Regions from separate parts of the Shewanella indica genome, predicted to be linked through region 1. Evidence: predicted binding sites of a transcription regulator. Region 1 holds the regulator's gene; each other region holds the start of a gene.
What was found. The regulator FliA, encoded in region 1, starts transcription of late flagellar genes. The targets are predictions, from matches to a motif close to CTAAAGNTNNNNNNNNNNNNGCCGATA.
Positions count from the first base shown of each region.

Region 1 (7,926 bases):
GCGCTTAACGTCGCCTCTACCCGGGTGGTGTTGCTTGAAGGTCACAATGGTGGTGATGCCGCCGGTAAAGTGATTGAAGCCTTCGGCTCGGTGGTGATCGGCGGTAACTATGCCGTGGGTCTGGTGGTGTTCCTCATTCTGATTATCATCAACTTTGCCGTGGTGACCAAAGGTGCAGGGCGTATCTCTGAGGTAAGTGCTCGCTTTACCTTGGATGCCATGCCGGGTAAACAGATGGCGATTGATGCTGACCTCAATGCCGGGATCCTTAACCAGGAACAGGCCAGGGTGCGCCGCGAAGAGGTGACCCGCGAGGCTGACTTTTACGGCTCTATGGATGGTGCCTCCAAGTTTGTTAAAGGGGACGCGATTGCCGGTATTTTGATCTTGGTGATCAACATTCTGGGTGGTTTCATCATAGGTATAGTCCAGCACGGGCTGAGTTTTTCCCAAGCGGTAGAGATTTACACCCTGCTGACCATAGGTGACGGCCTGGTAGCGCAGATCCCAGGGCTGCTGTTGTCGATTGCTGCGGCGCTGATGGTGACCCGCCAGAATGAGTCCGGCGATATGGGGCAGCAGGTCGTACAGCAGATGTTCGACAATCCCAAATCTTTAATGATCGCTTCGGCCGTGCTCTTTGTGATGGGAATAGTACCCGGCATGCCTCATCTGGCATTTTTAACCTTTGCAGTACTGACCTCAGTGGGCGCTTTCTTCATCTATAAGCGCAATGAAAAGAACAAACAACAGGCGCTGGAGCTGGCCAAGAAAGGGCCGACCGAGAAAAGCCTTAGCGAACCCAAAGAGCTTAGCTGGGATGATGTGCGTCATGTTGACACCATAGGTTTGGAGGTAGGTTATCGCCTTATTCCTTTGGTGGATAAAGGTCAGGGCGGCGAGCTTCTTGGCCGTATCAAAGGGGTTCGCAAGAAGCTGTCCCAGGAGCTGGGATTCCTGGTTCCGGCGGTGCATATCCGCGACAATTTGGACCTTTCCCCCAATGCCTATCGTATCTCCTTGATGGGGGTGGCAAGTGGTGAAGCCGAAGTGCGTCACGATTGCGAATTGGCAATCAACCCGGGCCAGGTATTTGGTAAGCTTGATGGCATAGAAACCAAAGATCCCGCCTTTGGCCTGGATGCGGTTTGGATTGCACCCGAGCTCAGAGAGCACGCCCAAACACTGGGGTACACGGTTGTGGATGCCGCAACGGTAGTCGCTACCCATCTCAGCCAACTTTTGACCAACAACGCTTCCAAACTGCTGGGCTACGAAGAAGTGCAACAGTTGCTGGATATGCTGGCCAAGCATTCGCCCAAATTGGTCGATGGTTTTATTCCCGATGTGATGACCTTGGGTAATGTGGTTAAAGTGATGCAAAACTTGCTTAATGAAGGGGTGTCGATTCGGGATCTGCGTACCATAGTGCAAACTTTGCTTGAGTATGGGCCCAAGAGTAATGATACCGAGGTGTTGACCGCCGCAGTGCGTATTGCCCTCAAGCGTATGATAGTGCAGGAGATAGCCGGTCCTGAGCCGGAAATCCCCGTCATAACTTTGGCGCCAGAATTGGAACAGATGTTGCATCAGTCAATGCAGGCGACAGGGGGCGAAGGTCCGAATATCGAGCCGGGACTGGCAGAGCGTATGCAACAGTCACTGGCAGGCGCAGCCCAGAAGCAGGAAATGGTTGGTCAGCCCGCCATATTGCTGACATCCGGCATGCTGCGTTCAACCCTGTCTCGTTTTGTTAAGCACACTATTCCCAATCTGCGGGTGATCTCTTATCAGGAGATCCCAGACGAGAAACAGATACGTATAGTGGCAGCCGTTGGCCAACAGGGGTAACCGAGAGTGAAGATTAAACGTTTTTTTGCCAAAGATATGCGCGCAGCCCTGGCTCAGGTGAAAGAGACTCTGGGCGCAGATGCCGTGATCATGTCCAATAAAAAGGTTACCGGCGGCATTGAAATAGTGGCAGCGGTTGATTATGACGACCCCAAGCCAGCAGCGGCACCAACTGCATCGCCTTTTATGGAATTGGGGGAGGATAAAGTCTCCCTCGGCGCTGGGCATGTACAGGCTAACAGAAAAGCCAAACCAGAGCCTGTGGCCGACTCATTGCAGGCTTTACTTGAGCGGCAACAGAGCCGTTTGAATGAACAGCTCGGACAGCAAAGTAACGTCAAGGAACTGGAGATGCCGGCTTGGGCCCAAGGGCTCACTGAAGAGCATAAACCAGCCCCACAGCTGCGGGAAAAAACACCTGAGCGGGCAAGTAAGGGCAATAGCGCCAAGCAACAACAAGAGATGGAGGCCATGCGTGAAGAGCTGGCTTCTCTGCGCGGCTTGTTGACTCATCAGCTGTCCAGTTTGATGGCGGATCAGCGTAGCCGCACCGATCCTGTCGGTGCCATGCTGGAACGTAAATTACTGGAAGCCGAATTCTCCCCTGAAGTTGCCGAGCGTCTGGCATCGCTGAGTCAGCACTATCAAAGTGCTGAGCTTGGGCATGCCTTGCCGCAAAGTCTGGCAAACCTGCTTGATAATCAAGGTGATGATTTAATGCGTCAGGGCGGTATTGTCGCGCTGGTCGGCCCTACAGGAGTCGGTAAAACCACGACATTGGCTAAATTGGCGGCCCGTTTTATTGCCCATCATGGCCCGGATTCCGTATTGTTGGTTACCATGGACCATTATCGCATCGGAGCCTTTGAGCAATTGGCAACTTATGGCAAAATAATGGGATGTCCGGTGAAGCAGGCTCATGACCTCAATGAGTTGGAGCAGATACTGTATCAGTTCCGCAGCCGGAAGCTGGTTTTGATAGATACCGCTGGTATGGGGCAAAGGGATATGCGCTTGTACCAACAACTGGATAACCTTACCGCCAATACCCGTTTGCCTATTCGTAGCTATCTGGTGCTCTCGGCGACCGGCCAACGTCGGGTGCTTGAAGAGGCGGTAAGTCATTTCCAGCGAATTGATCTCGCAGGGGCGGTTTTAACTAAACTTGATGAGTCCGTCTCTTTGGGTGCCGCGTTGAGCGTGTTGATCCAAAGTGGATTATCATTAAGTTATATTACTGATGGTCAAAGGGTTCCTGAGGATATGCAGGTCGCTGATACCCTGACCTTGGCCAAGCAGGCATTGGCCATATTGAACAAGACTGAAGCAAGTCATTTTAATAATAAAGCCAGGTCAGAAGAGATGACCTATGCATTTGAGTAAAGCTATGACCCGGGACCAAGCGAGCGGTTTACGAATGATGAATCAACCAAATAACGAAAAAGTAAAAGTAATTGCCGTGACCGGAGGCAAGGGGGGCGTGGGTAAAACCAGTGTCTCCATCAACACCGCGGTTGCTCTGGCAGAAAAAGGCAAACGTGTCCTGGTTTTGGATGCTGACTTAGGGTTGGCTAATGTGGATGTGATGCTCGGCTTACGCGCCGAACGCAATTTGTCCCATGTGCTATCGGGAGAGTCGGAGCTTGATGATATTATCGTTCGAGGCCCAAAAGGAATAGGTATTATTCCCGCCACCTCGGGGACTCAGGCCATGGTCGAACTGACTGCGGCTCAGCACGCCGGGCTTATCCGCGCCTTCAGTGAAATGAAAACCCAGTTTGATATCTTGGTAGTCGATACGGCTGCCGGGATATCGGATATGGTACTCAGCTTCTCCCGTGCATCACAGGATGTACTTGTGGTTGTCTGTGATGAACCCACCTCTATTACCGATGCTTATGCGCTGATTAAGATCCTCAGTCGTGAGCATGGTGTGTTCCGCTTCAAAATTGTCGCAAATATGGTACGGAGTTTGCGGGAAGGGATGGAGTTATTTGCTAAGCTCAGTAAAGTAACTGACAGATTTTTGGATGTGGCACTTGAACTTGTGGCAACCATTCCGTTTGATGAGAACCTGCGCAAGTCGGTGCGGAAACAGAAATTGATAGTGGAAGCCTATCCCAAGTCTCCGGCCAGTATTGCTTATCATGGACTGGCAAACAAGATTATGAGCTGGCCGATACCTCAGCAACCTGGGGGGCATCTCGAGTTTTTTGTTGAGCGCTTGGTTCAAAGGACAGATTACCGAGAGGATGGTACGAGTGAATAAAGCGGCTGCATACGCAGGTTTAAACGATAAGACACAGATCGTTGAGCATTATGCACCGCTGGTAAAACGAATAGCCCATCATCTGCTTGCCCGTCTGCCTGCATCGGTTCAACTCGATGACCTGCTGCAGGCCGGCATGATGGGATTGCTGGAAGCTTCATCCAAGTTTGATGGCAGCAAAGGCGCCAAGTTTGAGACCTTTGCCGGGATCCGCATTCGTGGCGCCATGATAGATGAGATACGCCGTGGCGACTGGGTTCCACGCTCGGTTCATCGCAATAACCGGCGAGTCGCTCAGGTGATGGATGAGCTCGAACAGGAGTTGGGGCGGGATGCCCGTGATAGTGAAATTGCCGAGCGATTGGAGATGTCGTTGGATGAATACCATCATATTCTCAATGATGTTTCCACCGGTAAAATCATAGGAATAGAAGATTTGGGGGTAGCGCCCGATGTGTTGATGTCGGAAGATATGCCGGCAGATGACACTTTTGAGGGCCTGGCTCAAAGCCAATTCCAATCAGCCTTAACCGATGCCATTAAGCGCTTGCCAGAGCGCGATGCCTTGGTTTTGTCGCTGTATTATGACGAAGCACTGAATTTAAAAGAGATTGGTGTCATTCTTGAGGTAAGTGAGTCCCGGGTGAGCCAGATCCATAGTCAGGCCATGCTGAGGCTGAAAGCCAAACTCAAGCACTGGACACAAGCGTAATTAATGATTGAGCAACTTATAAGTATGTCAGCTCACCGGAGGAAACCTTGGACAAGAATATGAAGATTCTCATCGTTGACGACTTTTCAACGATGAGACGGATCATTAAGAACTTGTTGCGAGACCTGGGGTTCAATAACACCCAGGAAGCAGACGATGGTTCAACAGCTCTGCCTATGCTGCAAAAGGGCGACTTTGACTTCGTCGTGACCGACTGGAACATGCCTGGGATGCAGGGAATCGACCTGCTCAAGGCGATTCGTGCCGACGAGCATCTCAAACATATCCCTGTGTTAATGGTAACTGCCGAAGCCAAACGTGAACAGATTATTGCGGCGGCTCAGGCCGGCGTGAATGGTTATGTTGTTAAGCCTTTTACCGCGGCTACGTTGAAAGAGAAATTGGATAAGATTTTCGAACGGCTCGGTTGAGTGGGGTGATGCAATGAAAGCAGAGACATCCGGGCTGGTGACTTTGGAGCAGGCACAGGAATTGGTTGCCTTGCTCAGTCAGGGAGAGCAGGATAAGGCCGACGAATTGCTGCGGGAACTGGCGGCTCCCCTGCAAAGGGATCTGTTCGAAGAAGTCGGTAAGCTGACCCGCCAGTTGCACAACGCCTTAGTGGATTTTCAGGTAGATAGCCGCCTTATTGAGCTTGCCAACACTGATATCCCAGACGCCAAAGAACGCCTTACCTATGTCATTGATATGACAGAGCAAGCAGCCAACAAAACTATGGACGCAGTCGAAGAATGCTTGCCTTTGTCGGATGCTCTGAGTACCAATCTGCAAAATGTCAAACCCGCCTGGGATAAGCTGATGCGCCGTGATTTGGCCTTGCATGAGTTCAAGGGCCTGTGTCATGACGTACAACACTTTATGCAACAGAGTGAAGCCGATGCTTGTCGGCTGCGGGAATTACTGAATCAGATACTGATGGCTCAGGATTTTCAGGATTTGACCGGACAGATGATCCGTCGGGTCATAGAGCTGGTGCGGGAAGTGGAAAACAGCTTGGTTTCGTTGCTGACAGTGTTCGGTGAGCAGCCGCTGGATGATCTCTGCGGCGCTGAGGATAAGAGCATAGAGGCAGAAGGCCCCATACTGAACGCAGAGCAACGCGAAGACGTGGTGAATGGTCAGGATGAAGTCGATGATCTGCTCTCAAGTCTGGGTTTCTAATTAGGAGTCAATTTAATGGCCTTTGATGTTGATGAAGAGATACTCCAGGATTTTTTGATTGAAGCTGGCGAGATCCTTGAGCTGTTGCAAGAGCAGCTGGTATCTCTGGAAAACAATCCGGAAGATACAGATTTGCTCAACGCCATCTTCAGGGGATTTCACACGGTCAAAGGCGGTGCAGGATTCCTCGGGTTAGGGCCCATGGTGGACGTCTGTCACGAGGCAGAAAACACCTTCGATTTATTGCGTACCGGTAAGCGCAGTGTCAACTCCGAGTTGATGGATATTATACTGCAAGCGTTGGACACGATTAACACCATGTTCAACCAAACCCAATCCGGCCAGGAGCAGGAAGCTGCAGATGAAGTGTTATTGGCGAAACTCAAGCTGCTTAGCTCAGGTGCGCCTTTACCTTCAGAACAGGCTCAGGCTGAAACGCCTGCCGCAGTAGAAACCGGCGATGAGAGTGTTGATGAGTTGTTTGATGGCATGCTTGATAGTGCCGCGGTGGAGCTGTTTGAGGAGCCAACTTCACAGACTCCCGAGACATCGACTCAAGGCAGCGCAGCCAGTATAGATGAAATTGATGAAGCCGAGTTTGAAGCCTTGCTGGATGCCTTGCATGGTTCAGGCAAGGGGCCTTCTGTCGGCAGTGCTCCGGCTTTGGGTAGTGACGCCCTCAAGTCCAGCGACAGCGCTCCTGTAAGTTCCTCTTCAGATGACATCACAGACGATGAATTTGAGCGACTGCTCGATGAATTGCATGGTAAGGGGCAGTTTGCCGCGGCGCCTGCAGCCAACAGTGCTGTTGTTGAGGAAGCCGCATCTGCCAGTGTCGATGCCGATGAAATCTCCGATGATGAGTTTGAAAAGCTCCTCGATGAGTTACATGGCAAAGGCGCCGGTCCAGGGGCTAAAGCCAGTGGTTCAGCGCCTGCTGTATCCCAACCCTCGGCATCTCAAGCTGCCGCGTCCCAAGCGCCGGCAACGAATGCAGCGGCGGTACAAAAGGCCGCTGCTGCAACTAGCAAAGTCGAGGCGCCTAAAGCCGCCGCCAAGCCTCAGGCCAAGTCTCCTGCAGTTGCTAAAGACGCTACACCTGCCAAGGCTGCGGCCAGCGTACCGCAGGGGGAAACGACAGTTCGGGTTGATACGGCTCGCCTGGATGAGATCATGAATATGGTCGGTGAGCTGGTATTGGTGCGTAACCGTTTGGTCAGCCTCGGGATATCCCGTGAAGACGAGGAGATGTCCAAGGCGCTGGCTAACCTGGATCTGGTGACTTCCGATTTGCAGGGGGCCGTGATGAAGACCCGGATGCAGCCGATTAAGAAAGTATTCGGTCGTTTCCCCAGGGTGGTTCGTGACTTGGCCCGCAGCCTCAATAAAGAGATAGATCTGCGGATGATAGGTGAAGACACGGATCTGGATAAGAACCTGGTCGAAGCCCTTGCCGATCCTCTGGTGCACCTGGTGCGTAACTCTGTGGATCATGGTATTGAAATGCCTGATGTACGTGAGGCCAATGGTAAGCCAAGAACCGGGGTGATTACCCTGGCAGCCAGCCAGGAAGGTGACCATATTCTGCTTAAAATTGAGGATGACGGCGCCGGAATGGACGCCGGGAAACTCAAAGAGATTGCCATTAGTCGTGGCGTGCTGGATGAAGACAGCGCGGCCCGTATGTCCGATCAGGAAGCCTATAACCTGATTTTCGCCCCCGGCTTCTCGACCAAGGTAGAGATTTCCGATATTTCCGGCCGTGGGGTGGGGATGGATGTGGTTAAGACCCGTATCACCCAGCTTAATGGCTCTGTGCATATCGATTCAGCCAAAGGTAAAGGCACCCGTCTGGAGATTAAGGTACCTTTGACCTTGGCGATAATGCCCACTCTGATGGTGGAAGTTGCCA
Region 1 covers NZ_JAWXXR010000001.1:2,918,695-2,926,620, forward strand. Annotated here, with positions in the region: gene flhA (flagellar biosynthesis protein FlhA) at 1-1,851, shown strand, start outside; gene flhF (flagellar biosynthesis protein FlhF) at 1,858-3,234, shown strand; gene SIL79_RS13130 (MinD/ParA family protein) at 3,239-4,120, shown strand; gene SIL79_RS13135 (RNA polymerase sigma factor FliA) at 4,113-4,832, shown strand; gene cheY (chemotaxis response regulator CheY) at 4,880-5,263, shown strand; gene SIL79_RS13145 (protein phosphatase CheZ) at 5,277-6,014, shown strand; gene SIL79_RS13150 (chemotaxis protein CheA) at 6,030-7,926, shown strand, end outside.

Region 2 (7,926 bases), 2.9 Mb from region 1:
GAATATTTTCCAGTTTAGAAAAATCGAACTCTGTCGAATCAGTATCTAACCAATTCAACTTACCAAATTGCTTTTCTTTATCCGTCAATCTGTACGTCTGCTGGATATAAGGCATTCGATAGTTGTCATATACCTCGAGTTGTTCATCCGAAGGTTGACTTGGCGAGTTGTCAACACGAGCATCCAGCCATTCAACACCATGCTGCACCAATGGCTCCAGTTTGGATGCTATATCACCAATAATGAACAGCTTTGGAGAAAAGGTCATTTCCAATAACAGATCCGGTGCTGCAGCACCTACTGGTGCAGGTGTTTGTTGGAATGGGAAAGTATCCATATTTTGTTTAGTGAGTATCGAGTATTCATCTTTCACTTACTATTATCTCCTTGGTGCTTCATCATCGACATCAAACTTAAAAGCGGTCAGTCCACAAGCTAACCCCTGTAGAGCGATATTATAGAGTTCATCATATACTTCTGAAGAAAAGAAAAAGCTATTGGTACCTTTAACCCTGAAAATGTGTCTGCGGTTCATGGGATAAGACTCGAGTTTTTCTCGATCAAGATACAATTTACTAACTATGATTGAATGAAAAGGCTTCTGCTCTTCCAATGGCACATCGTAGCCGTGCTTTTTGGGATCATAATGCCTGATAACGTTTTTTATAACTGACTTGTCTTCATCCAATACATCCAACTCGTTATTTATCGCGATAATATATCGCTGCTGAGTCGACAGGCCATCCATGCACTGTAATCTATTGGGCAAAAAAGCGACGCCATATGGGTCAAAGCTCATAAAAACGTCTGCTATAGGTTTGGTAACGCTTAAATCCCCTGAGTTTGTGATATCGAAAACAGCTTCTGAATAACTATCTTCATCCTCCCAAATAACCGCACTCAATGCGCTCACTGGAATGTAGTCCATGTCTTCGTACAGGTGCTCTCTGTTATCAGAGCAACTAAACATGGCATCACTCTCTTCCGTGTTTTCGTTTATGTAAGCCAGTTCCATCAAAGTTCCCTATAAACTGCAAGCTTTCACTTCTTTGTAGTGCCTTCCTGTATATGCAGAGAAGCGTGTTACCGACTTATCCCGGCAACAATTCACTACGCGACTCCTCGGCAAACATATCCAGCATCCATTCGCGGAACGCGACGATTTTACCTAACTCGGCATGCTTTTGCTGGCACACCAGATAATAGGCATCTTTGCTGACCAGAACCTCCTGGAACGGACAGACCAAACGCCCGGCCTTGATGTCGGGGCGGGCGAGCACGCTGTAGCCCAGAGCTACCCCCTGGCCATGGGCCGCCGCCTGTAGTACCAGAGATGAGTGGCTGAATATCGGCCCCTGGTTCACATTGACATCCGTTACGCCGCATTGGCGGAACCAGGCCTGCCAGTCATGACGGCTCATATCGTGCAGCAGGGTATGATATTTAAGATCGGCGGGCTTTTCCAATGGCTTGGGGCCGTTGAGCAGCATTGGCGAGCACACGGGGATCAACACTTCGTTGCGCAGTTTGTCGGCCCTGAGCCCGGGCCAGTTACCCTGACCATAGTAAATTGCCACATCCACATCGTCGGACAAGGCGCTGAACTCGGCATCCACCGCCTTGATCCGCACATCGATATCGGGATTCTTCTCACTGAATTTTGCCAGACGCGGCACCAGCCACTGAATGGCAAAGCTGGGCGACATGCTGACAGTCAAGGAACCCACGGCGCTGCGGGCCAGCAGCCTGTCGGTGGCATCCGACAGTTGGGTAAAAATGTCCTTGATATCGAGGAAGTAGCTTTGCCCTTCTTCGGTCAGTAACAGCGAGCGGTTCTTTCGGCGAAATAATTTTAATCCCAGAAAGTCTTCCAGCGCCTTGATCTGATGACTCACTGCGGCCTGGGTAACGAACAGTTCTTCGGCGGCGCGGGTAAAGCTCAAATGCCTTGCTGCTGCCTCGAACGCCTTGACCGCATTCAGCGGAGGGAGTCGTTTTGACATAGTGATCCACTTCTCATTTTTTAATTAGTTTTTCTAATCCAGATTGTTACATTTTATCGTTTGTTAAAGCCAGCGATTTTGGTTAAATTTTGCGCCGAAAAGTTGAATATTCAGACAATCTCTGAGCAGTCGAAGGGAAGGTCTGACACTGGCACTCAGTGCCCGTTCTCACCCGGAGGCATCCCATGTTGAACTTTAAATCCGTTTTTGTGCTCCTGCTGTTTGGCATGAGCACCAGCGCCGTGGCTGCGGAAAGTCTTTCTGCACCGGCGCAAGCTCGTCCTCTGCCCAGAGTTGCTGTCGAAGCCCCTGCGGTGCAGATAGACTTCAAACTGCTTGAGCAGGAGCTGAGCCGTAACATTGCCGCCAACAGCGAAGAGCTCAAAACCCATGCGCTGGACGAGCCGACACTGCTGTTGGCCGAAGACGCGGCAGCCAGTCCATCAAAGGTTCAGCTTAACTGAGCCCCATTGGATTTCGCTGAGCGTCAGCAGCAAAAAAGCCGCTTCGAGAGAGGCGGCTTTTTGTTTATCAGGGGCGGTAAACCTTGACGTTACCGTGCCCTTGCTCCTGAAGGTAGAGCGCCTGCAGTTTACTCATCACGCCGCGGTCGCAATAGAGCAGATAGGTCTTGCTGCTATCGAGCTCGGCAAAGGCGCTGGCCAGCTTGAAGAAAGGAATATGAACTATCTCGACACCTTCCAGTTGCAGCGGCTTGCTCTCTTCCTCTTCCGGCGCCCTGATATCCAGCACCACTTCACCCTGACCGACACTGGCGACGGTTTCGGTTTCCGTTACTTTGGTATCCATGTCGGTTGCTATCTCCCGAATATCCATGACCACGGCATCGGCGATAATCCGGTCCAGCAGATCTTCGGAAAACTTGGTTTCCTCGGCTTCAACCTTGGACAACACCGCCTTGACCGTGGGTTTTTGTGAAATCACGCCGCAGTATTCAGGCATGGACTTGGCAAAGTCTTCCGTGCCTATCTTGCGGCTCTCGTTGATGATGTCCTGCTTGTCCATGGTGATCAAAGGTCTGAGGATCAGGGTATCGACACAACGGTCAATCACATTGAGGTTGGTCAAGGTTTGGCTGGATACCTGTCCCAGGCTCTCACCTGTGACCAGCGCCTGAACCCCCATACGTTCCGCCACTCTGGCGGCGGCGCGCATCATCATCCGCTTGAGTATGACGCCCATCAGGCCATTGTCTATACGCTCGAGGATTTCGGCCACTACGGGCTCAAAGGGAACTGTCACAAACTTGACTTTATGCGACTCGCCATAGGTCTTCCACAAATGGTGCGCCACCTGCTTGACCCCGATTTCGTGCTGGGCACCGCCCAGGTTGAAGAAGCAGTAGTGGGTACGGGAGCCCTTTTTGATAAATTGGAAACTGGACACCCCTGAGTCAAAACCGCCGGAGATCAGGGACAGCACATCTTCCTGGGTCGCGATCGGGAATCCGCCAAGCCCGGGGATCTTCTTCTCCACCAGGTAGAGTTTGTCGTTGTTGATCTCCAGATGAATGGTCATATCCGGGTCTTTGAGGCGCACACCGGCCGCTTCGGTAAACTGGTTCAGGCCACCACCTACGTAACGCTCCACATCCTGCGAACTGAAGTCGTGCTTGCCGCTGCGCTTGGCGCGGACACAGAAGGTCTTACCCGCCAGCTCGTCGGCATACACCTTGAGCGCATGCTGGTAGATATCATCAACGGTTTCAAAGCTGTATTCATTGACCTGGCTGATGGTAGAAATCCCGGGAATACAAGCCAGACGCTCGGCAAAAACTTGTTTTAGCTGGGGTTTGTCTTTGGGAACCTGCACCATAATCCGATCCCACTGGCGGGTAACGGCAGCGTCTTCATCCACTTTTTTGAGTACATTGCGGATATTGGACTCGAGCATCTTGGTAAAACGCATTCTTACCGGTTTGCTCTTCATCATGATTTCTGGATACAGCTTTACGATAAACTTCATGGGGATCCCGAGGAAAAAAATTTCAAACAGCAATCGTGGGATTATAACAAAGACCCGCTAGCTGGCACAGAGATTTGCCACTCCAAAGCCGTGCCCGGATTGCAGAAGCATAAAAAAAGCAGCCGTTTTCAGGCTGCTCTGATTCTGATGCTGCTGCGCCATCAAAGATTGGGATCGACTTCAATCTCATCAGACTCTTTGGCCTTGCCCTGCTCAATGGAGATTTCCACCCTGCGGTTACGGGCGCGATTCTCCGGCGAGTCGTTGGGCACCAAAGGCGCAGTGGAAGCCATGCCCACCACTTTCATTCTGCTGGCATCAAAGCCGGGCACCTTGACCAATTCGTGAGCCACGGCCACCGCCCGCTGGCTGGATAGGTCCCAGTTGGAGCTGTACAGCTCATTGCTTATCTGCATGTCATCCGTGTGGCCGGAGACAGTGATGATCCCGGGTACATCTTTGAGTAGCTCACCAACCGCCTGCACCACAGGTTTGAACCTGGGTTGCAGGAACCCTGAACCTGAGGCAAAGGCGCCCTTCTCCCGAATACGGATGATAATCTGCTGCCCAAGAGACTCGATTTCAATAGCGCCGTCCACTATCTCTTTGTTGAGCGCCTCGGCCATCTTCTTGACCTGCTCGTTAATCTGATCCTGAGCCGCCTGCTGTTCCTGGGTCTTCTTGTCTTCGGCCTGCTCCTGCGCCGTGGCCGAAGCCTCGCCGCCACGCTGCTCGCCCCTTTGCTGCTGCACGCCACCGGCACTGTCGTCATCCCCTTCCTGATACTCGAGGATCTGCTGGGTCATCTCGTTGGTTTGCTGGTTGATTATTTCAATCGGAGTGGGATCCGGGCGTCCGGGGCGGAACTCCAGCGCAATCACTGAGGTGCCTTTGGGAATGTCTTTCACTTCAACCTTGTTCTGCACCCCGAAGGCGTATTTCATAGAGCCGGCTATCTGTTTGAACTTCATGACATCCATTTCGGAGAAGGCCAGCAGCAGCACGAAGAAACACATCAGCAGCGACATCAGGTCGGCAAAGGTTGCCAGCCACATGGGTGCGCCGGGTGGCGGACAATCACACTTGGGCTTGGCCATAGTGTTACTCTCCGTCCGTTGTATCTATTTTGCGCTGCTTCTCAGACAGGTAATTTTTGAGGAAGCCCTCAATCACTCTGGGGTTCTGGCCATCCTGAATAGCCAGTACAGCGTCCATAATCAGGTTGCGGTTGAGCATCTCTTCGTTCATCCGCAGCGCCAGCTTATCGGCAATCGGAATCGCCACCATGTTGGCAATAACCGCACCGTACAAGGTCGTCAGCAAGGCCACCGCCATTGCCGGGCCGATGGATTTAGGGTCATCCATGTTGGACAACATGGCCACCAGACCAATCAGGGTACCTATCATCCCCATAGCCGGCGCCACATCACCCAGCGCCTTGAAGATACTGATCCCCGCCTTGTGGCGCTCTTCGGTCAGCTGAATGTCTTTCTCCAGTGCTTCACGCACCACATCGCCGTCGTGGCCGTCCACCAGCATGTCGACCGCTTTTTGCATAAAACTGTTGGAAATTTGCGCCTCTTCCAGCGCCAGGAAGCCCCCTTTGCGGGCGGCGTCGGCCATGGTGACCGACTGTTCAATCAACTCTTCGGGTTTGTCCAGTTTGAACATAAACGCCTTGGCGGCAATCTTGACCGCCCCCAAAAACTGCTTGAGGTTGAATTTCATCATCACCACAAACAGCGAACCTACCATCACAATCAATACCGAAGGTACATCAATAAAGATTGCAATGCCGCCACTGCTGACCATTGCCATGATAATAAAAGCAAAAGCACCTACCAGTCCTATCAGGGTTGCTAAATCCACAGTGGCTCCTCACCTCTAAAGCAGACCCGACACAGTGTGGCCGGGATCTCTATCCCATACAAGCCGATCCGCCTCAAAGGGTGATATAGGATCTTGGCTATTCGCAGGAGATGAATATGATAATTTTCAACAGTTTCTATTTTGAGTTATCGGACAGGGCTTAGGCAAGTTTAGGAAGATTTTAATTTTCTCCAAAAAAAATCAGCGACAAAGCGTGCTGTTGAGCAAATAACGGGCGCTTCAATTTGACCCTTATCGCGCCCTGATATACCTTGTGTCACGCTGAACATAACGCCAAGACACCTGCTGCCAATCCCCTCCCCTTATACCTTTGCACCGTGACAATCAGGTCGCAGGAATGGGCCGGCAACCAAGGTGCACCAAGGAAACCGATGTGGCCAAAAAACCCGAAAATCTGAGCTTTGAAGAATCTCTCAACGAACTGGAACGCATAGTCGCCGAGCTGGAACGCGGTGAAGTATCGCTGGACGATGCTCTCAAACAGTTCGAGCGTGGCATAGGTCTGGTGCGCAGCAGCCAGGCCAAACTGGAACAGGCGCAACAGAAAGTTGCCATACTGCTGGCCCAGGATCCCCAGGCGCCATTGAGCCCATTTGATGTCGAGGGTGAGTGAGTGTTAACCCAAGCTATTAACCAATACCAGCAGAGAGTCAATCAAAGGATTGGCACCATTCTGGACACCCTGGATGATACCGAGCCCAAACTCAAGGCTGCCATGCGACATGGTGCCCTGCTGGGCGGTAAACGTATTCGGCCGTTTCTGGTTTACTCTGTGGGCGAGATGCTCGGCGTTCCCCTTGAGCGCCTCGATGATTGCGCCGCCGCCATAGAATGTATTCACGCTTACTCGCTGATCCATGACGATCTGCCGGCCATGGACGACGATGCCCTGCGCCGCGGTCAGCCAACCGTGCATATCGCCTTTGACGAAGCCACCGCCATTCTGGCCGGTGATGCCTTGCAGACCTTGGCCTTTGAACTTATCAGCAGCGATATTGAGGGTCTCAGCGACCGCCAACACCTGCGCCTGGTGCAGGCGCTGGCCAAAGCCTCCGGCTACCGCGGCATGTGCGGTGGCCAGGCCCAGGATCTCAATGCCACAGACAAAGAGATCTCCCTTGCGCAGCTCACCGCCCTGCACAGATTGAAGACAGGTGCCCTTATCCGCTGCGCCGTCGAGTTTGCGGTAATTGCCGCCGATGTCGATGATAATGAAAGGCAGGCACTGCTGGAATACGCCGATGCCATAGGTCTGGCATTCCAGGTACAGGATGACATTCTCGATATCACCGGCAGTACTGAAGAGCTGGGTAAGCCCCAGGGTTCGGATCTCGATGCCAACAAGAGTACCTACCCGAAACTGTTGGGGCTGGAAGGCGCCAAGACTACAGCTCAAAAACTGCTGGAAGATGCACTATCAGCGCTGGCAAAATTGCCATACAATAGCCAGTTAATTGCCGAATTCGCCCGCTATATCGTTGAGCGAAGAGTATAAAAAGAGACAAAGTATCTCGTTATGAGTCTGGATATCACTCAGTTTCCTGTGCTGGCACAGGCCAATACCCCGGAAGAGTTACGTCAACTTCCACAAAGCCTGCTCCCTCAGCTGGCCGACGAGCTCAGGGAGTTTTTATTAAAATCTGTGGGCATGTCGAGCGGTCACTTTGCCTCTGGCTTAGGTACGGTCGAACTGACCGTGGCGCTGCATTATGTCTACAACACCCCGTTTGACCGCCTGGTCTGGGATGTGGGCCATCAAGCCTATCCGCACAAGATCCTTACCGGTCGTCGCGATCGCATGCCTACCATACGCCAAAAAGGTGGTCTGCATCCTTTCCCCTGGCGGGAAGAGAGTGAGTACGACACCTTCAGTGTCGGCCACTCCGGCACCTCAATTTCCGCCGCACTGGCAATGGCGGTCGCCGCGGATAAAGAACAGGCCGGCCGCAAGGTAGTAGCCGTGATAGGCGATGGTGCCATGACAGGCGGCATGGTGTTTGAAGCCATGAACCACGCCGGCGATCTGCACAAAGACATGCTGATGGTG
Region 2 covers NZ_JAWXXR010000001.1:17,994-25,919, forward strand. Annotated here, with positions in the region: gene SIL79_RS00095 (hypothetical protein) at 1-373, opposite strand, end outside; gene SIL79_RS00100 (imm11 family protein) at 380-1,015, opposite strand; gene SIL79_RS00105 (transcriptional regulator GcvA) at 1,092-2,003, opposite strand; gene SIL79_RS00110 (hypothetical protein) at 2,189-2,467, shown strand; gene thiI (tRNA uracil 4-sulfurtransferase ThiI) at 2,535-3,989, opposite strand; gene SIL79_RS00120 (flagellar motor protein MotB) at 4,151-5,086, opposite strand; gene pomA (flagellar motor protein PomA) at 5,091-5,858, opposite strand; gene xseB (exodeoxyribonuclease VII small subunit) at 6,253-6,492, shown strand; gene ispA ((2E,6E)-farnesyl diphosphate synthase) at 6,493-7,374, shown strand; gene dxs (1-deoxy-D-xylulose-5-phosphate synthase) at 7,396-7,926, shown strand, end outside.
Region 2: a site for FliA is predicted at 6,006-6,032, ahead of pomA (flagellar motor protein PomA). Genes of this name have one in related genera too.

Region 3 (7,926 bases), 470 kb from region 1:
GACTGAAGTCATCCAGAATGGGCTTGACCAAAAACTCCTGACGATAGGAATAAACCGTCACCTCATCGGCGGCAACCACCGGCAACATCAAGCTGGATGCGGCCAACGCACTGCCAAGTATCAGACCTGTCTTGTAGCTCATATTATTCAGTACCTCATGTTGGATGAGTAATTTAATGAGAACTATTTCTAATCAACTTTATTTTCAGCCTAATGCAAAAATTCTGACAAGGGGAATACAGATGAAAACAGACAGAATGGCAGTGGCTGGGAGCAAAGCGATTGGAATCGGCCAAATTGTCGCAAACTAAACTAAACTGAACCTTAAAACTTATACATGGAGAGAGGAAGTATCTTGGATATTTTGGAAATCCTGCTGGCTGTGGTGTCTTTGCTACTGATCTTGTTTCTGTTCCGTCACAGGTTAAGACCTGAAAAGCGTCGGCAGGACAGACCCTCTGCCCCCAAAGAGAAACAATATCACTGTGTCTCCATAGTGTTGACGCCAAATGCCTGCCAAGCGATAAGAGCGCTTGAAGGCAAGCGTTTTCTGTCAAAGGAGGCGCCCCGGCTCCCCTTGGCGGAATGTGACTGCAGCCAATGCGACTGCAAGTATCAACATCATGAAGACAGAAGAGTTCCCTTCAGCGATCGGCGACTGGACTATGGCATGAGCCGTGACCTCTATGGCGTCTTCGGTGAAACCAACCGCAGAACCCACCCCAAGGGCAGGCGTTACTCGGACTTGGCCAAACCGCAAATCACCGAGAAATCACCCAGGACGAGTATCTCGGAAACTCTGCCTGATTGATGCCGATTCCAGCCAGTATGCCAAGGCCGGTGCCACTTTACGCCAGTCGAGATCCGGATGACGAAAATCAAGGTATTCGAGTAGCACCAACAGCAGTACCTGTCTGGCATCGAGTGGGCCGCTCGCAATAATTCCCTGACGCTCCACCTCCATTAAGGCTCTGAGCAGGGCCTGCTCGAAACGGCCGCTCCAGAAAGATGAACGAACCCCCTCCTCTTCACGCATCTGTTCCTGCCTTAAGCCAACGGCGCTATCCAGCGCGCCTTTGAGCAGCGAGAACTGGCACTCATAAGCCCAGTTTCCGGGTGGTCCAAAGAAACAATTCTGGCCGAATTTGTCGTCCAGAAAGCGAGCTATGACTTCGCTGTCGAACAGTGCGGCGCCATCATCCAAAAGCAGACAGGGAACTTTCCCCAAAGGGTTAACCGACAGTAACTCGTCACTGTTATCGAAAGGATTGACCAGCTTTTCATCCAACGCCAAACCCAGCTCGCGGGCAATAACCCTGACCACGCGGGCATAAGGCGAAGCTGTAGAGTAATAGAGCTGCATCCAGACTCTCCTGTTACCAGTATTTTTCGACTGTTATCTGTCCTGGGGCCCGGCGCAGGTTTTTGGCCAAGCCTTTATCGATAAGTGCCGCCGTAGCCCCCTGGATCATCCCGGGATTACCACAAAGCATCAATTGCGAGTCCTTTGCACTTATGTTCAGCCCGGCCTTGGCCTCTATCTCACCACTTTGCAGGCCATCCGGGATGCGACAACGCAACGCACCATCAAAATCTTCACGAGTGACACAGGGCACAAACACAAATTGCTCGGGATAGGCCTGTTGATAGCCGCGGATCTTATCGAGATAGGCAAGATCCTGCGCTTCTCTTACCCCGTAAACCAGAACCACCTTATCAAACCGCTGCCAAGGCTCAGGAGTATCCAACATGGAAAGAAACGGCCCCACAGCCGTACCTGTTGCCAAAAACCACAGGTGACGCCCCTGTAATTCTCCTTTTGGGATCTCATCCAAAGTCATAAAGCCGGTGGCTTTGTCTGTCACGCTAATACTGTCACCCGGCTGCAAAGATTGCAGATCCGGTGACAACTGGCCTTGATCTACCGCCACCGCCAGTATTTCAAGATAGTCAGTCCCAGGGGCATTCACCAGCGAATAGGCCCGGGCGATACGTTTATCATCCCGCAGCTGACTGAGCTTGATAAACTGGCCGGCAATAAACGGTGCTATCTCGGCGGCAATCCTCAGGCTGAATAACTTGCTGTTCCAATCGATACGCTCAATGACCCGACCTTCAGTCCACATAGCTTCTCCTTAGGTAACACAAGACGATTATTGCAGCATAACCCCATATTCAACCAACAAAAACCCCTCATAGTGAGGGGGTTATCTGCAGGTAAGATTTCGCATGATCTCGATTATTCCTGCTCTGTGCTAAAGCTATCTCTGAATGCCTGCAACCCTTGCTGTACCAGAGCGTAAGTTTCATCCACCCCAGTCTTGATTTCGCCTTCCAGCACCTTGAGCCCGGAGAGGATATCCGTCGCCTCTTTAAAGCCCTGATCTATGGCGCCGCCGATAACGTCCATAAAACCGGACAGCTGACTGTCAAAGTCCATGCTGGAATTTTGCTGCTGGTAGACACTGAAGAACTGAGTCGCAAAGCTAACAATTCTGTCGGCCGTGGCCTCGGGAGAAGTATCTATCTGCTGCTCCTGCACCTGCTGCAGGGCATTTTCACCCATGTAGGGTGCCAGTTCTTCATTGATGGCCTCAATCGCGGCGCGATACAAGAGACTCATGGGTTCGTTGCCACTATTGAGACTTACCTCCTCCTGCGCCGCCAGAATAGCGTTATTCATCAACTGCTGACTGACATGGCGGATGCTCTTGCTACTGGCGACTTCAGATACCGCCTTGCCATGATTACCATCCAGTTGTTGGGTCTTATCCTTGGCCACCTCAGAGACCTGAGCGCCATGATTGCGGATTTCCATCTTGGTTTCCTCGTATGAAAAGCGTGTCCCAGGTTAATTATCGACCAATTCAGCAATTAGTTTAGTGATTGTTTACCCAGGCCGATACTCGGGCTATGATCCCACATGTTATTTAAGTATTTGATAGAAAATAAAAATGGTAAGAATTTTTCTACTGCTTTGTCTTTCAGTGCTTTTTGGTTTGCCGTCCCAGGCCGCCAACACTAATCAAACCATATTCCTGGTTAGGCACGCGGAAAAAGCTCAGGGAAGCGATCCCGGGCTGACAGCCGCCGGTAAGGCGCGAGCCGAGGCTCTGGCAGCGGCACTACAGGACACCCAACTGCAAAGGCTGATGTCGAGTGAGTTTCGCCGAACTCAGGAAACCCTGGGACCAATTGCAACAGCCAAACAACTCAGGATTGAGGTGTTTCCAGCCAAAGGCGGCTTGGAGGTTCACATCAATGCCATAGCTGATGCGGTCAAAGCCAGCCAAGGCAATGTGCTGATCGCCGGCCATAGCAATACGATTCCGGCCATCATCAAGGCACTCGGTGGCCCCCTTGTTAGTTTGGATGAGCAGCAATACGATCAACTTTTTATTCTCACCTTGGCAGAACAGGGGCCCACGGGCCTGGTAACCAGCCACTTTGGCAGTCAATAAGGATAGAAGATGCGCGAGCAAAACTGGTTTATGTGGGGCCTGGAACTCTTTTCCGGCCTGTTTTTGATAGTCGTCGGCTTAGGACTCTTGGTAATCACTTATATGTATATCGCCGATGTGATGCAAACCAAGCAGGCGGTGCGGCATAACTACCCTGTTGTCGGACGATTCCGATATTTCTTCGAGAAAATGGGCGAATTCTTCCGCCAGTACTTTTTCGCTCTCGATCGGGAAGAACTCCCCTTCAATCGTGCCGAGCGTAGTTGGGTCTACCGGGCGGCGAAAAATGTCGACCGCACCATAGCCTTCGGCTCCACCAGGCCACTGGAAGCCAACGGCAGCATACTGTTTATGAACACCGCCTTCCCCACACTGGATCAAGACGTTGTACCGCCAACACCTGTGATTATTGGCCCTGACTGCGAATATCCCTTTGCCACCAGCGCCATTTGCCATATTTCCGCCATGAGTTTCGGCGCTCTTTCTCGCCCAGCTGTTACCGCCCTTTCCCATGGGGCAGCCCAGGCAGGATGCTGGCTCAACACAGGGGAAGGCGGCCTCAGCGCCCACCACCTCAAGGGAAACTGCGATCTGGTATTCCAGATAGGCACTGCCAAATATGGCGTTCGCAACGCTGAAGGGCACCTGGATGATGACAAGCTCAGGGAAGTGGCCGCTCACTCTCAGGTGAAAATGTTCGAAATCAAACTCAGTCAGGGAGCCAAGCCAGGCAAGGGGGGAATTCTTCCCGGGGTAAAGGTAACCGAAGAGATAGCCGCGATTAGAGGGATCCCAGCAGGAGAGGATTCCATCAGTCCCAACGGCCATATCGAGTTTCATCATGTCGGCGATATTCTCGACATGATAGCCAGAGTCAGACAGGTGACAGGCAAACCCACAGGGATCAAAGCGGTCTTGGGTGATACTCACTGGTTGGAAAATTTTCTGGAAGAGATTAACCAACGCGGTCATGACTCGGCTCCCGATTTCTTCACCCTCGACAGCGCCGATGGCGGAACGGGCGCAGCGCCGCAAACCTTGATGGACTATGTTGGCCTACCGCTGAAAGAGAGCTTGCCACTGTTGGTCGATCAACTGCGGCGGCATGGACTGAAGCAAAGGATTAAGGTGATAGCCTCTGGCAAGCTTATCACCCCCTCCAGAGTGGCCTGGGCGCTGGCGCTTGGGGCGGATTTCACCGCCTCAGCGAGAGGGAATATGTTCGCGCTGGGATGTATTCAAGCACTGCAGTGCAACAAGGATACCTGCCCCACCGGGATAACCACCCATAACAAGAAACTGCAACAAGGATTGGATCCCAGGGATAAATCCACCCGAGTCGCCAACTACAACAAGGCATTGCACCATGATCTGGGGATGCTGGCCCACTCCTGCGGGGTTACTGACCCAAGACAACTCAAACCACGCCACGTCAGAATCGTTACCCAAAGTGGCCTGTCGGTATCTTTGGATAAATACTACGCTCACTTCGATCAATGAGGTATTGTCACTGTCACCGAAGCGTAATAATGGTTAGATTGTGCGTTGCATCACAAAAGTGGTAAGATCTTGCGCCTAATCAAGACTTGCCACTTCCAGAGGATTTTGAAGTGAAAATGACATTTGTCAGTCAGGTCCCCAAGCCGGAAACGAGCAAAACTGCATCGCTCAGCTGCAAGAATTGCAGCCGTTTAATTGAGATTGAGGGAGAGATGCTCTGTTATCGCGGCGGTAAAATAACTGAACTGACACCGCTAAATGAAGCGAAAAATAGTTTCAACCTACTGTGCGACGGCTGGCAAGCCGACCGCAACCAAACCAAGAAATAGCATCAACTCAGGCTCAGCTACGCACTTCCCCTTGCGACTGAGCCTGCTTTCTTGACTCACTGATAATTCCTTCCAACGCCTCATTAAAGGGTTCTGCAGATACCATAGACAGAGTCAGGCCGCGGGTGGATACTCTCAGCCCGGCACGTAACTCGGTATGTAATTGATTGAGGGCAACATCATCCATACCTCGGGCCTTAAGCTCATCCGCCAGACAATTCCAATCTGTACGGACTTTGTCCTGCATTCCTTCAATATTGACCTGCAATACAATGTTTTCCATCTGTGCTGCCCCCATGGCTGACGCGACTTTGGACTTTCGAGTATGCGGCAGCCAGGCTGAATCAATGCTGAACTTGCACCGACTCATCTGACTGTTTTGTGTGCTGGATCCGCCATAAACGCGCGTAATATCCATCGGCGGCCAGCAGGCTGTCATGGCATCCGGATTCAACCAACTGGCCTTGGTGCAACACTAAGATTTTATCGGCATCCACCACTGTCGATAGCCTGTGGGCAATCACCAAGCTGGTATGGCCCTTGGCAACTTCGTCGAGCGCCTTGAGAATTGCCCGCTCGGAGCGGCTGTCCAGCGACGAGGTGGCTTCATCGAAGATCAGTATCGGCGAGCGCTTCAATATCGCCCTGGCAATAGCCACTCGCTGCTTTTCACCGCCGGAGAGTTTCATGCCTCTCTCACCCACCTTGGTCTGGGCCTGCTGCGGTAATGCCTCAACAAACTGCTTAAGGTGGGCCAACTCTATCGCCTGCCAGATTTCGGCGTCCGAAGCATCGGGGCGGCCATAGCGAATATTCTCAAACAGAGTATCGTTAAACAGCACAGTGTCCTGAGGCACTATGGCAATGGCTCGGCGCAGTGCATCTTGGGTCATATCGCGAATATCGATACCATCGACCCGAATCGCTCCTTGGCTGACATCGTAAAAGCGGAACAACAAGCGCACCAACGTCGATTTACCGGCGCCGCTTTCACCCACGACAGCCACCTTCTGCCCGGGCTCTATCTCAAAACTCACACCCTTGAGTATCTGCCTGTCACCATAGCCAAAGCCAACCGAGTCAAAGCTGATTCGGCCCTCTGTCGGCACGATATCCTTGGCCGCTGGGTTGTCTTTTACCAGCGGAGTCTTATCCAGCAGCGAGAACATCCGCTCTATATTGGCCAAAGCACCCCGAATTTCACGATACACAAAACCCAGGAAGTTGAGCGGCATAAAGAGTTGCATCATAAAGGCGTTGATCAATACAAAGTCACCCACAGTCATCTGTCCACGGGTCACTTCAAAGGCCGCCAGCCCCAGCATTAAAGTCATGGCGACAGCAATAATGGTGGCCTGACCGGCATTGAGGGCGAACAACGACAGACGATTCTTGCGCTTGGCCACTTCCCAGTCTGCCAACGCCTTGTCATACTCATTCGCCTCATAGGCTTCATTGTTGAAGTATTTGACGGTTTCATAGTTAAGCAGGCTATCGATAGCGCGGGTGTTGGATACCGAGTCGGCCTTCGCCGCCTCACGGACATAAGAGGTACGCCACTCAGTCGTCACAACAGAAAACAAACCATAGGCCAGTACGGAACAGAAGGTTATCAGCGCAAACCAGATACCATAATTCCACAGTAAAATGGCCACCACCATCAGGATTTCCAACAAGGTGGGTACTATGTTGAACACCATAAAACGCATCAGAAAACTGATGCCGCTGGTGCCGCGCTCTATGTCCCGCGATAATCCGCCGGTGCGCCTGTCGAGGTGAAAACCGAGATCCAGCCGGTGCAGATGTTCAAATACCTGCAATCCCAGGCGTCGTATCGCCCTCTCGGTCACTCGGCCAAAGAGGGTATCCCTGATCTCCCCGGTGAGCGCATTGACTAATCTCAAGCTGCCATAAGCCAAAACCAGCGCTATAGGCACGGCCAACAGCTGCGCCGTTTGGGCGCTCCCCAAGTCATCAACCAAATGCTTCAACAGGAAAGGCAAACCGACACTGGCGAGTTTTCCCACAACAAGACACAGCAGCGCCAGGATAATCCGGCCCTTGTATTCCAACAGATAGGGCCAGAGAAGTTTGAGCACTTGCCAGTTGAGCTTATCGACGGGACCTTCAAGGTAAAGAGTTGGACGCATACATCTTGCCAGGAGAAAAGAGTGTTCCGAGTGTAGCAGTGAGTGGGGCCCAAGTCTGCGATCTGTTTGGCTGACCGCCCGGAAATAATCATCAGAAGCAGCACTTTAGAATGACAAAAATAACATTTAACCTAGACTAAATGGCTAGCAACGGAATTTTTATCGCCAAAATTCCTCCAAAGAGCGGAAAGATGGTTATGCATGAAAAAAGAATTTGCTACTCTTTCCTGCTAAGTACGGGCGGCAACGAGTGTTCAAAAATGTCAAACAAACCGGTCCGCACCGATTTTTTACTGTATCTGTTGAAGGAAATCTTATGTTGGATTCAAAAGTTCAATACCCGCCCCTGCCACTGATCCAAACCTGGGTATGGATGATGATCGAATCAGGCAACCCCGAGATCCAGGAAAAAGGCCGTAACAATCTGATAGCTTCCTTTGGCAGCCTGGCCAAGGCCAACGAATACCTGGCACAGCAAGCCCAAAA
Region 3 covers NZ_JAWXXR010000001.1:2,449,926-2,457,851, reverse strand. Annotated here, with positions in the region: gene SIL79_RS11075 (Fe(3+) ABC transporter substrate-binding protein) at 1-88, opposite strand, end outside; gene SIL79_RS11070 (hypothetical protein) at 356-811, shown strand; gene SIL79_RS11065 (glutathione S-transferase N-terminal domain-containing protein) at 773-1,363, opposite strand; gene SIL79_RS11060 (ferredoxin--NADP reductase) at 1,377-2,126, opposite strand; gene SIL79_RS11055 (DUF5610 domain-containing protein) at 2,240-2,818, opposite strand; gene SIL79_RS11050 (phosphoglycerate mutase family protein) at 2,955-3,461, shown strand; gene SIL79_RS11045 (FMN-binding glutamate synthase family protein) at 3,471-4,961, shown strand; gene SIL79_RS11040 (hypothetical protein) at 5,078-5,290, shown strand; gene SIL79_RS11035 (hypothetical protein) at 5,304-5,573, opposite strand; gene SIL79_RS11030 (ABCB family ABC transporter ATP-binding protein/permease) at 5,635-7,440, opposite strand; gene SIL79_RS11025 (hypothetical protein) at 7,757-7,926, shown strand, end outside.
Region 3: a site for FliA is predicted at 2,857-2,883, ahead of SIL79_RS11055 (DUF5610 domain-containing protein). Genes of this name have one in related genera too.

Region 4 (7,926 bases), 1.1 Mb from region 1:
CTGAGCCTCCAGTTTATGCATTATTAAACCTGGAGTTTGGCAATTTCCTGATCGAACAGATTCTTGATCAAACCGGCAAACTCACTGATAAATAAGGTTTGTTTTGCCGTGGCCTTATGGTTGGCCACCTTGGCCAAGATCTCTTCCAGATCATACACTATGGCATCGATTTCACGGATGACTGTGTTGCGTTGGACGAAAGATAGTTGTGGGTTTTGGCCACAGACCATAATAATCTGTGCCGACAGCTGCTCTTCGAACTCCTCCATAACGCTGCTGTCGCTCAAAGATCCCCCCTCAGGGGTCTCAAACAAGCCAAGGTGTTCAGTCAGGAATTGAATGAGGTGCATATAGCCGTCTTTGTCTGTAACCATCTTTCTTCCCGCGTGCAACGTCTCAGGCCAACCCATAAGGGGCACACTCTCCGGTCTAATTGCCTATTAAGCCGTGACCGGAAAGTCACATTATGAAACAAATTCCACCTTGAGTCTTGCCTCAAATCAAGCTGTCGTTCGTTACTTGTTTAATCTTAGAACAAATGAAACAGGAACAGCCTTGCTGATGCTGGATAGACCGGCAATTTCACGTAATTTTTCAACCCCATCGGTCAGACCAAACTCTTCGGCATTCACTATGACGGCTTTCTGTGAAGTGACCAAAAGGCTCGACGGCCCAAGCCTGGCCACAACCAGTTCAAAACGTTTGTTCTGGGTCTTACCATGCAGTGACAATACGCCATCTATCTCAGTACTCAACAACTCACCTGGCTTGAGCTTATCCACCAACTCAGCGGGTACTTGAGCCGTCAGCGTAAGGGTCGGGAAATTGGCCACTTCAAACAACATGGTTTGCATCCGTTTATCCCGTATCTCTATGCCGGTATTGACCCCGCTTAGCGGAATTTCCAGCTTGAATTCGCCATTATCAGCAAGCGTGCCACTCAACTGGTTAAACTCATGTACCTCGGCAATGTCACCTTTTTTAACCGATATAAAACTGACCTTGGAATCGGCATTATCCAACTGCCAGTCAGCCGCCAGCGCCAGATTACTGAAGGCGCCGAGCGCCAATAAAGGGATCCATTTCTGCATATTCTTTTCCTTGTAGGGCATAAAGTGAACTGAGCCTGGATTTAAGATGTTTAAAAACAGACACTTCGCCAGAGAAAGGGCAATTAAGCCCATCTGTGATCTGCATCGGCTTACCGGCCTGAATGCAAGGCGTGGCTTGCAGCAGATAGCCTTACTCCTTTGCAAGAACAACACAGCAGATAGGCCGATAAGCCACGCCCTTCGGGGCTCTTACGGCAATAGTGCCACGAGAACTTACTCGCACCTTCCCTAGATTACTCATTACTAAAGCATATTGTTCAATTCAATAAAACAGGTTCGCTATTTTTTAACCGAAATGACTGTCGTTTCATCCTGAAGTAGCCTGTACGCGGCTTTCACCCAGACGCACTTCTGCAAGCCATTCCAGCCCCGAATATCGATACATGCTCCCGCTTACCCTATCCTTCAAATCTGTTTACTTATCCTTCGAATAAAGTGACTCCGTTCCTGCCTACACTTGCGGAAAACTGCGAAATTCACCCGAATAAATTGATTGTTTCAATGCAAGCCAGGCCTCAAAGCGCTATGATCTCCGGCAATGCAAACCCAAGCCGTTTAACCGGCCCCAAATTGAAACTGAAAACCTCGATGACAGCGAACCTCCTTTGCCCCTGCAACTCCAAGCTCCCTTATAGTGAATGTTGTCAGCCGCTTCACACCAAACAACACAGCGCCGCCAATCCAGAGCAATTGATGCGCTCCCGCTATGCCGCCTTTGTTAAAGCAGAATTTGATTATCTTATCGATACCCATCACCGGGATTATCGCCAGGGACTGAGCGCACAAACCCTGGCCCAAATGCCAAAGACCCAGTGGTTGGGCCTGCAAATTGTCGCGCGGGAGCCTTTGACAGCAGGACAAACCAAGGCCAGAGTCACTTTCAAGGCCTGGTATCTGGCCGATGGCCAGTTGGACGCTATTTTTGAAGAATCTGAATTTATATTTGAGGGCGGCCGCTGGTTTTACACCGAGGGCAAGCAGTTTGCGGTCAGCTATCCCAGGCGCAACGACACTTGCATTTGCAATAGCGGCAACAAGTTCAAACACTGCTGCCTGAAACGAATTTAACTTAGGCTGGATTTAACTTAGGCCGGATTTAAGTGTGGAACCTAAAAAACTTAAACTAGCTGATCAATGCAGCAATGCAGGTTGACTCTGTTGCAGAAAAGCATTGAATTCGGCCTCTCTGAGCGCCGGGCTGTACAGGAACCCCTGGGCCTGATGACACATGCATGAAGTAAGGAAGCTTTCCTGTTCAGCGGTTTCAACCCCTTCAGCTGTCAGGGAAATATTCAACGCCTTGGCCATGGCGATAATCGCACTGACGATTTCGCGGCTCTCGCGGCTAATGCTGAGATCAGAGATAAAGGATCTGTCGATCTTGAGCTTACTGATGGGAAACTGTTTCAAATAGCGCATTGAACTGTAACCCGTACCGAAATCATCAATGGCAAGCCCTACCCCCAAGTCAGCCAGTTCCTGGCATAAATTGGTGGCATAACGTATATCCTCCATCAATTCGGTTTCGGTGATCTCCAAAATAAGAGTGCCGGGTTTCAAGCGGTAACGGTTGAGCAACTGCCAAACCTGTTCATAAAGATTACTACCGAAAAACTGCCGCGCCGACACGTTCACATGCATGGCAATATTGATATTGTGGTGCTGCCACAAATTAAGCTGGCGACAGGCAGCCTCCAGTACCCAGGTGCCTATGGCATTGATGAGCCCCGACTGTTCGGCAATATCGATAAAGGCGCCGGGATAAAGTACTCCCCGCTTGGGATGATGCCAGCGGATCAGCGCTTCCGCGCCTATGTAACTGCAGCTTTGCAGATCTTTAAGCGGTTGATAATAAAGTTCAAACTGCCTACCCCGAATGGCAGCGTGCAGATCTCTTTCTATCTGGGCATCATCCTTGAACGCCTTGAGCAGTGCACTGTTGAAAAACTGAATGGCCGTGCCCTGCTTCTTTTTGGCGTATTGCAGCGCAATATCGGCGCAAGTCAGCGGCGCGACCAACTCGGCGACTTCGGCAATGTCTACCGCAGCCAGTGCCGGCTTGGGATCCACTTGCTCACGGCCGATATTGATAGGATTTCGCAGTTGTTGATAGAGGCGATGACAGCAGGCATCAATATCGAGATCGCCGCTATCATCAAGCAACAATGCAAATTCATCGCTGCCTACTCTGGCAATACTGCAGTCGGGATAAAGAGAAGCAAAATGTTTCAGACGACGGGCGACTTCAATCAACAGGGCGTCGCCCTGTTCATGTCCATAGGTATCATTGAAGCGTTTAAAACCAATCAAATCGATCAGCAGCAACTGCCCGCTAAAGGTTCTATCGAGTAAACGATTAAAATGGGTACGGTTGTATAGCCCGGTCAGGCTGCAACGCCAGGCCAAGCGCTCAAGTTCGGCCTGATAGTTATGCTGCTCGGTACAATCTTCGCAGGATACCAACACATAGTGATTACCACGCTGGGTAATAAATTGACTGGCATGGTATCTGAGCCAGTATTCCTGGCCAGACTCCCGATTAAGCATCACTTCGCCCGTCGCTACTTCGCCACGCAACACCTTGGCCAGGGTCATTTCAGCCTGTTTGGGTTGCTGCTTGAAGAAGGACAACTGCTTTAGACTGGCACCCAGCATTTTCTCTTTTGGGATGCCGGTGATCTGTTCATGGGCGCTGTTGATGTATTCAATCGCTTCTGTGTGCAAATTGATCAGCATACTGACCTGGGCCGATTGTTCAGCGGCCGACTGAAACAGCGTCAGCAACTCGTCTTTGCGGTAGGCGTCATGGGTCGCCAGAGTCAGCGCAAGCTGGTCAGCCACTTGCGATGCCAAATGGATTTCCAAATCACTCCAGTGATGCCCGGTAGAGGTTCGCTCCAGGCTCAAAACCCCTTCAATATGACCATTGATCCTGATAGCAACATCCAGAGAACTGGCAATACCGTTGACGCTAAAATAGATTTCGGCAAGTTCGCTCATGCGCCAATCAACCACCGCATCATTGGCGTCAATATGGCGTTTTTGCTTGAGTTGGTCGATATAAGATGGGATTTGATTGAGGTGTAATGGACGCGGCGTTTTAAGAGGCTTTCCCGAGCCAAAGCGGGCAACTTCAAACTGTACATGCTGATCCCTGGACCAGGACCAGACACTGGCATGTTGCACATCGAGATATTGACACAGGAGTTCTGTAGCCAGTTCAGCCGTCTTGGCGAAGTCGCCCTGTTGCTTGGCAACCGAGTTGGTCAACAACTCCAGCAATCGCTGATAACTACGTCGCTTCACACATATCCTCAGGTTCCCTTTCGGGCTCAAAGAAACCCGCGCCGAATGCGCGGGCCTGCCATCATATCTCTGCGCGAGATTACACTTTTACATAATACCCAGCAAGACAACTCATACTTTGTTACATTTACCTTGTTATGTCTTGCTTTGTGGCTTTGGTTTACGAACAGAACACTACTGACCATTTGGCTAAAAGCGCAGCTTATGCCAAAGCGTTTTCCAACTGAAAAATCATTTTCTCGGCACTGCAGGAAAAAGTCAGCGCCAGGGTCACAGTCTGCTCTGAGTTGCTGAGTTCTACCTTGACATCGGCGAAGCGGTCTGTGGCCAATTGCTTGAGAGCCTCGGCATCAACCATTGCCGACTCACCTTGAAAAGTCAACGAAAGCAAGGTGTCTCCTTCTTCGACCACTGTTCCTATATCCACATAGCTGCCACATTCGGCACAAGTGTCCTGCACATTGGCGGCCTGAGCCTGTTCAATACTCTTCATCTCTTATCTCCGATAGTGAGAGTCACGCAACAGTATAAACCATGGACGCCCCCTGGACTGAGGCAAGCCTCACGCCGTTTGATATAGACCGGCCAGTTTACGTTGTTCCGATAGTTGATCAACAAACTCCATCAATGCCACCTTGGGTTGGTTCAAGACACCTTCCGTGCGCAGCCTTGTGTGCCAATCACAATTATTCAGCGCTTCCTGCATCCCGCTGTCTCTCTTCCCTCGAATAACCACAGGTTCAGGCATCAAGGCCTGGGCCAACTGAAAGCTACGTTCACCGTCACTGAGAAAATGATAACTGTTATCTACCGGCAAAGGCTCCTGACTCAAGTCTCCGAGCAAAGCTTGAGGCGCAGGCAAGTCAAATTGCTGCCGCAGGACAGTGTCTAGTTCAATATCATCGTGCAGGTGAAACTGAGGCCAATCGCGCACATCTTGAGACAGCAATGCCAAAAGCAGGGCAAACTCACCCCGGCGATGGGACTCAACAGCCAGATTCAACCGTTCGCCCAATTGCAGCTCATTGATTAAGGAAACATCAGTACGCATAAAAAAACACCAACAAAACAACTCGTTGTTAGTTAATCGACCAAATGACCACGAACTTTAGCCCTTTTTTTAAAATCGGGCTTTACATGAAAAAGGTTTCTGACTACTATGGCGGCCGCAATTGAGGAGGGGTTCCCGAGTGGCCAAAGGGATCAGACTGTAAATCTGACGGCTCCGCCTTCGAAGGTTCGAATCCTTCTCCCTCCACCATTTGCCTACAATTTAAAAAGACACGAAAGTGAAATCGTGGAGGGGTTCCCGAGTGGCCAAAGGGATCAGACTGTAAATCTGACGGCTCCGCCTTCGAAGGTTCGAATCCTTCTCCCTCCACCATCTTTCACTCCAATGTCTGGCTCCAAAAATATGTGGAGGGGTTCCCGAGTGGCCAAAGGGATCAGACTGTAAATCTGACGGCTCCGCCTTCGAAGGTTCGAATCCTTCTCCCTCCACCATTTCTTTTTTATCCTTTAATAAAACTCCCAAACGTTTTATCTGCGCCTAAACTATCCAATTCCACAATAATCAATAGCCTAGCCTGTGTCTGTGCCTCAATGCACCTGAGTTTTCGCTATCCATTGTCATTACCATTGGTTATGATTAAGACCATCCTGTTATAAGAAAGAACAACAACAATGGCCGATCTCTGGGTAAACGAAGCAATTGCCAAAATCGAAGCCGATTTTCAGCGCAGCGCCGACACACATTTGATTAAACTGGAATTGCCGGCGGTAGCCGGAGTGGATATCTATCTTAAAGACGAAAGCACCCATCCAACCGGAAGCCTCAAACACCGTTTGGCAAGATCACTGTTTCTGTACGCCCTGTGTAACGGCTGGATCAAACAGGATACTCCTGTCATTGAATCCTCATCCGGCAGTACAGCTGTCTCCGAGGCCTACTTTGCCCGCCTGCTGGGACTACCCTTTATTGCGGTTATGCCGGCGTCCACCGCCCGCAAGAAGATACAGCAGATAGAGTTTTATGGCGGCCGTTGTCACTTTGTCAATCACTCCAGCGAAATCTACGCTGAGTCTGAGCGGCTGGCGCGGGAGCTGAATGGCCATTATATGGATCAGTTCACCTATGCCGAGCGGGCCACCGACTGGCGCGGCAACAATAATATTGCCAATGCCATTTTCGATCAGATGCAGCGCGAGCCCTTCCCTATTCCCGAGTGGATTGTGATGAGCCCGGGTACCGGTGGCACTTCGGCCACCATTGGCCGTTATATCCGCTATCAACAGCTTTGCACCAAGCTGTGTGTGGTCGACCCGGATAACTCAGTGTTCTATGACTATTTTCAACATAGAGATGCGACCATCACCTGCGAGCAAGGCAGCAAGATTGAAGGTATAGGCCGGCCCAGAGTTGAGCCCTCCTTTATCCCGGGGGTGGTCGACTCCATGTTGAAGATCCCCGATACCGCCTCTGTGGCGACAATCCATTGGCTGGAACAGATCATCGGCCGCAAGACTGGGGCCTCGACCGGCACCAACCTCTATGGCGCCCTGATGCTGGCGGCCGAAATGAAACGCGACAACCGCCAGGGCTCAATAGTGACCCTGATCTGCGATCCCGGTGAGCGCTATCTGGACACTTATTACAACCCCGAGTGGATAGCCGCCAACATAGGGGATATCAGCCAGTATCAAAACAAACTGAAGCTGTTTGAAACCACGGGTGAACTCTGCTGCTAAGAACGCGCTTCAGATAACAAAAAGCCGCATCAATGCGGCTTTTTGTCGATTACCACTACGGATTACTCGATATCCAGATACTTGTGAGTCTGGATAGACAAACGCCAGTTGCGTTCGATACAGACTTTCATCGCCAGCGCCGTCGCCCGGCTCTTCTGACTGATGGGCTGCAGGCAGATAGCCTTGTCTTTGAGATCCAACCCCAGCAGCAGTTGATCCAGTTCCTCAATATGAGCCTCGGTCGCCACCGGATGCTTAATCTCATTTGCCCGCTCCAGCGCCTGACGCAGTACCGGCATCCCCCCCTTCATACCGACCTTGGGCGAGACTGTGACCCAGGTATCTGCGCTGCAATTCACCTCAAAGGTGCCACTGGTTTCAATTTGAGTGCGAAAGCCTGCGGCATTAAATGCTTCTGTCATTTCAGTGAGCGGATAGAGACAAGGCTCACCACCTGTGATCACTATATGCTTAGCATTGAATCCCTGCTGTTTGAACGCCTCCAGTAAAGACTTGGCATCATGCTCTGCCCAGCGACCGATACTGCCATCGGTGCGGATCACATCGGCAGGTTTCACCTGATTATGCTCAAGCTTGTCCCAGGTCTGGCGGGTATCACACCAAGGACACCCCACAGGGCACCCCTGCAAACGCACAAAAATGGCCGGAACGCCGGTAAACACACCTTCTCCCTGCAGGGTTTCAAAGACTTCGTTGACGGGGTAGTACATCGGGGTTCCTCATATTTGCCGGGGCGGCA
Region 4 covers NZ_JAWXXR010000001.1:4,019,050-4,026,975, forward strand. Annotated here, with positions in the region: gene SIL79_RS17980 (DUF3802 family protein) at 24-374, opposite strand; gene SIL79_RS17985 (YceI family protein) at 516-1,091, opposite strand; gene SIL79_RS17990 (YchJ family protein) at 1,701-2,180, shown strand; gene SIL79_RS17995 (putative bifunctional diguanylate cyclase/phosphodiesterase) at 2,244-4,418, opposite strand; gene SIL79_RS18000 (DUF406 family protein) at 4,621-4,911, opposite strand; gene SIL79_RS18005 (VC2046/SO_2500 family protein) at 4,981-5,469, opposite strand; tRNA gene SIL79_RS18010 (tRNA-Tyr) at 5,595-5,679, shown strand; tRNA gene SIL79_RS18015 (tRNA-Tyr) at 5,718-5,802, shown strand; tRNA gene SIL79_RS18020 (tRNA-Tyr) at 5,837-5,921, shown strand; gene SIL79_RS18025 (PLP-dependent cysteine synthase family protein) at 6,102-7,166, shown strand; gene queE (7-carboxy-7-deazaguanine synthase QueE) at 7,229-7,897, opposite strand.
Region 4: a site for FliA is predicted at 5,504-5,530, ahead of SIL79_RS18005 (VC2046/SO_2500 family protein). Genes of this name have one in related genera too.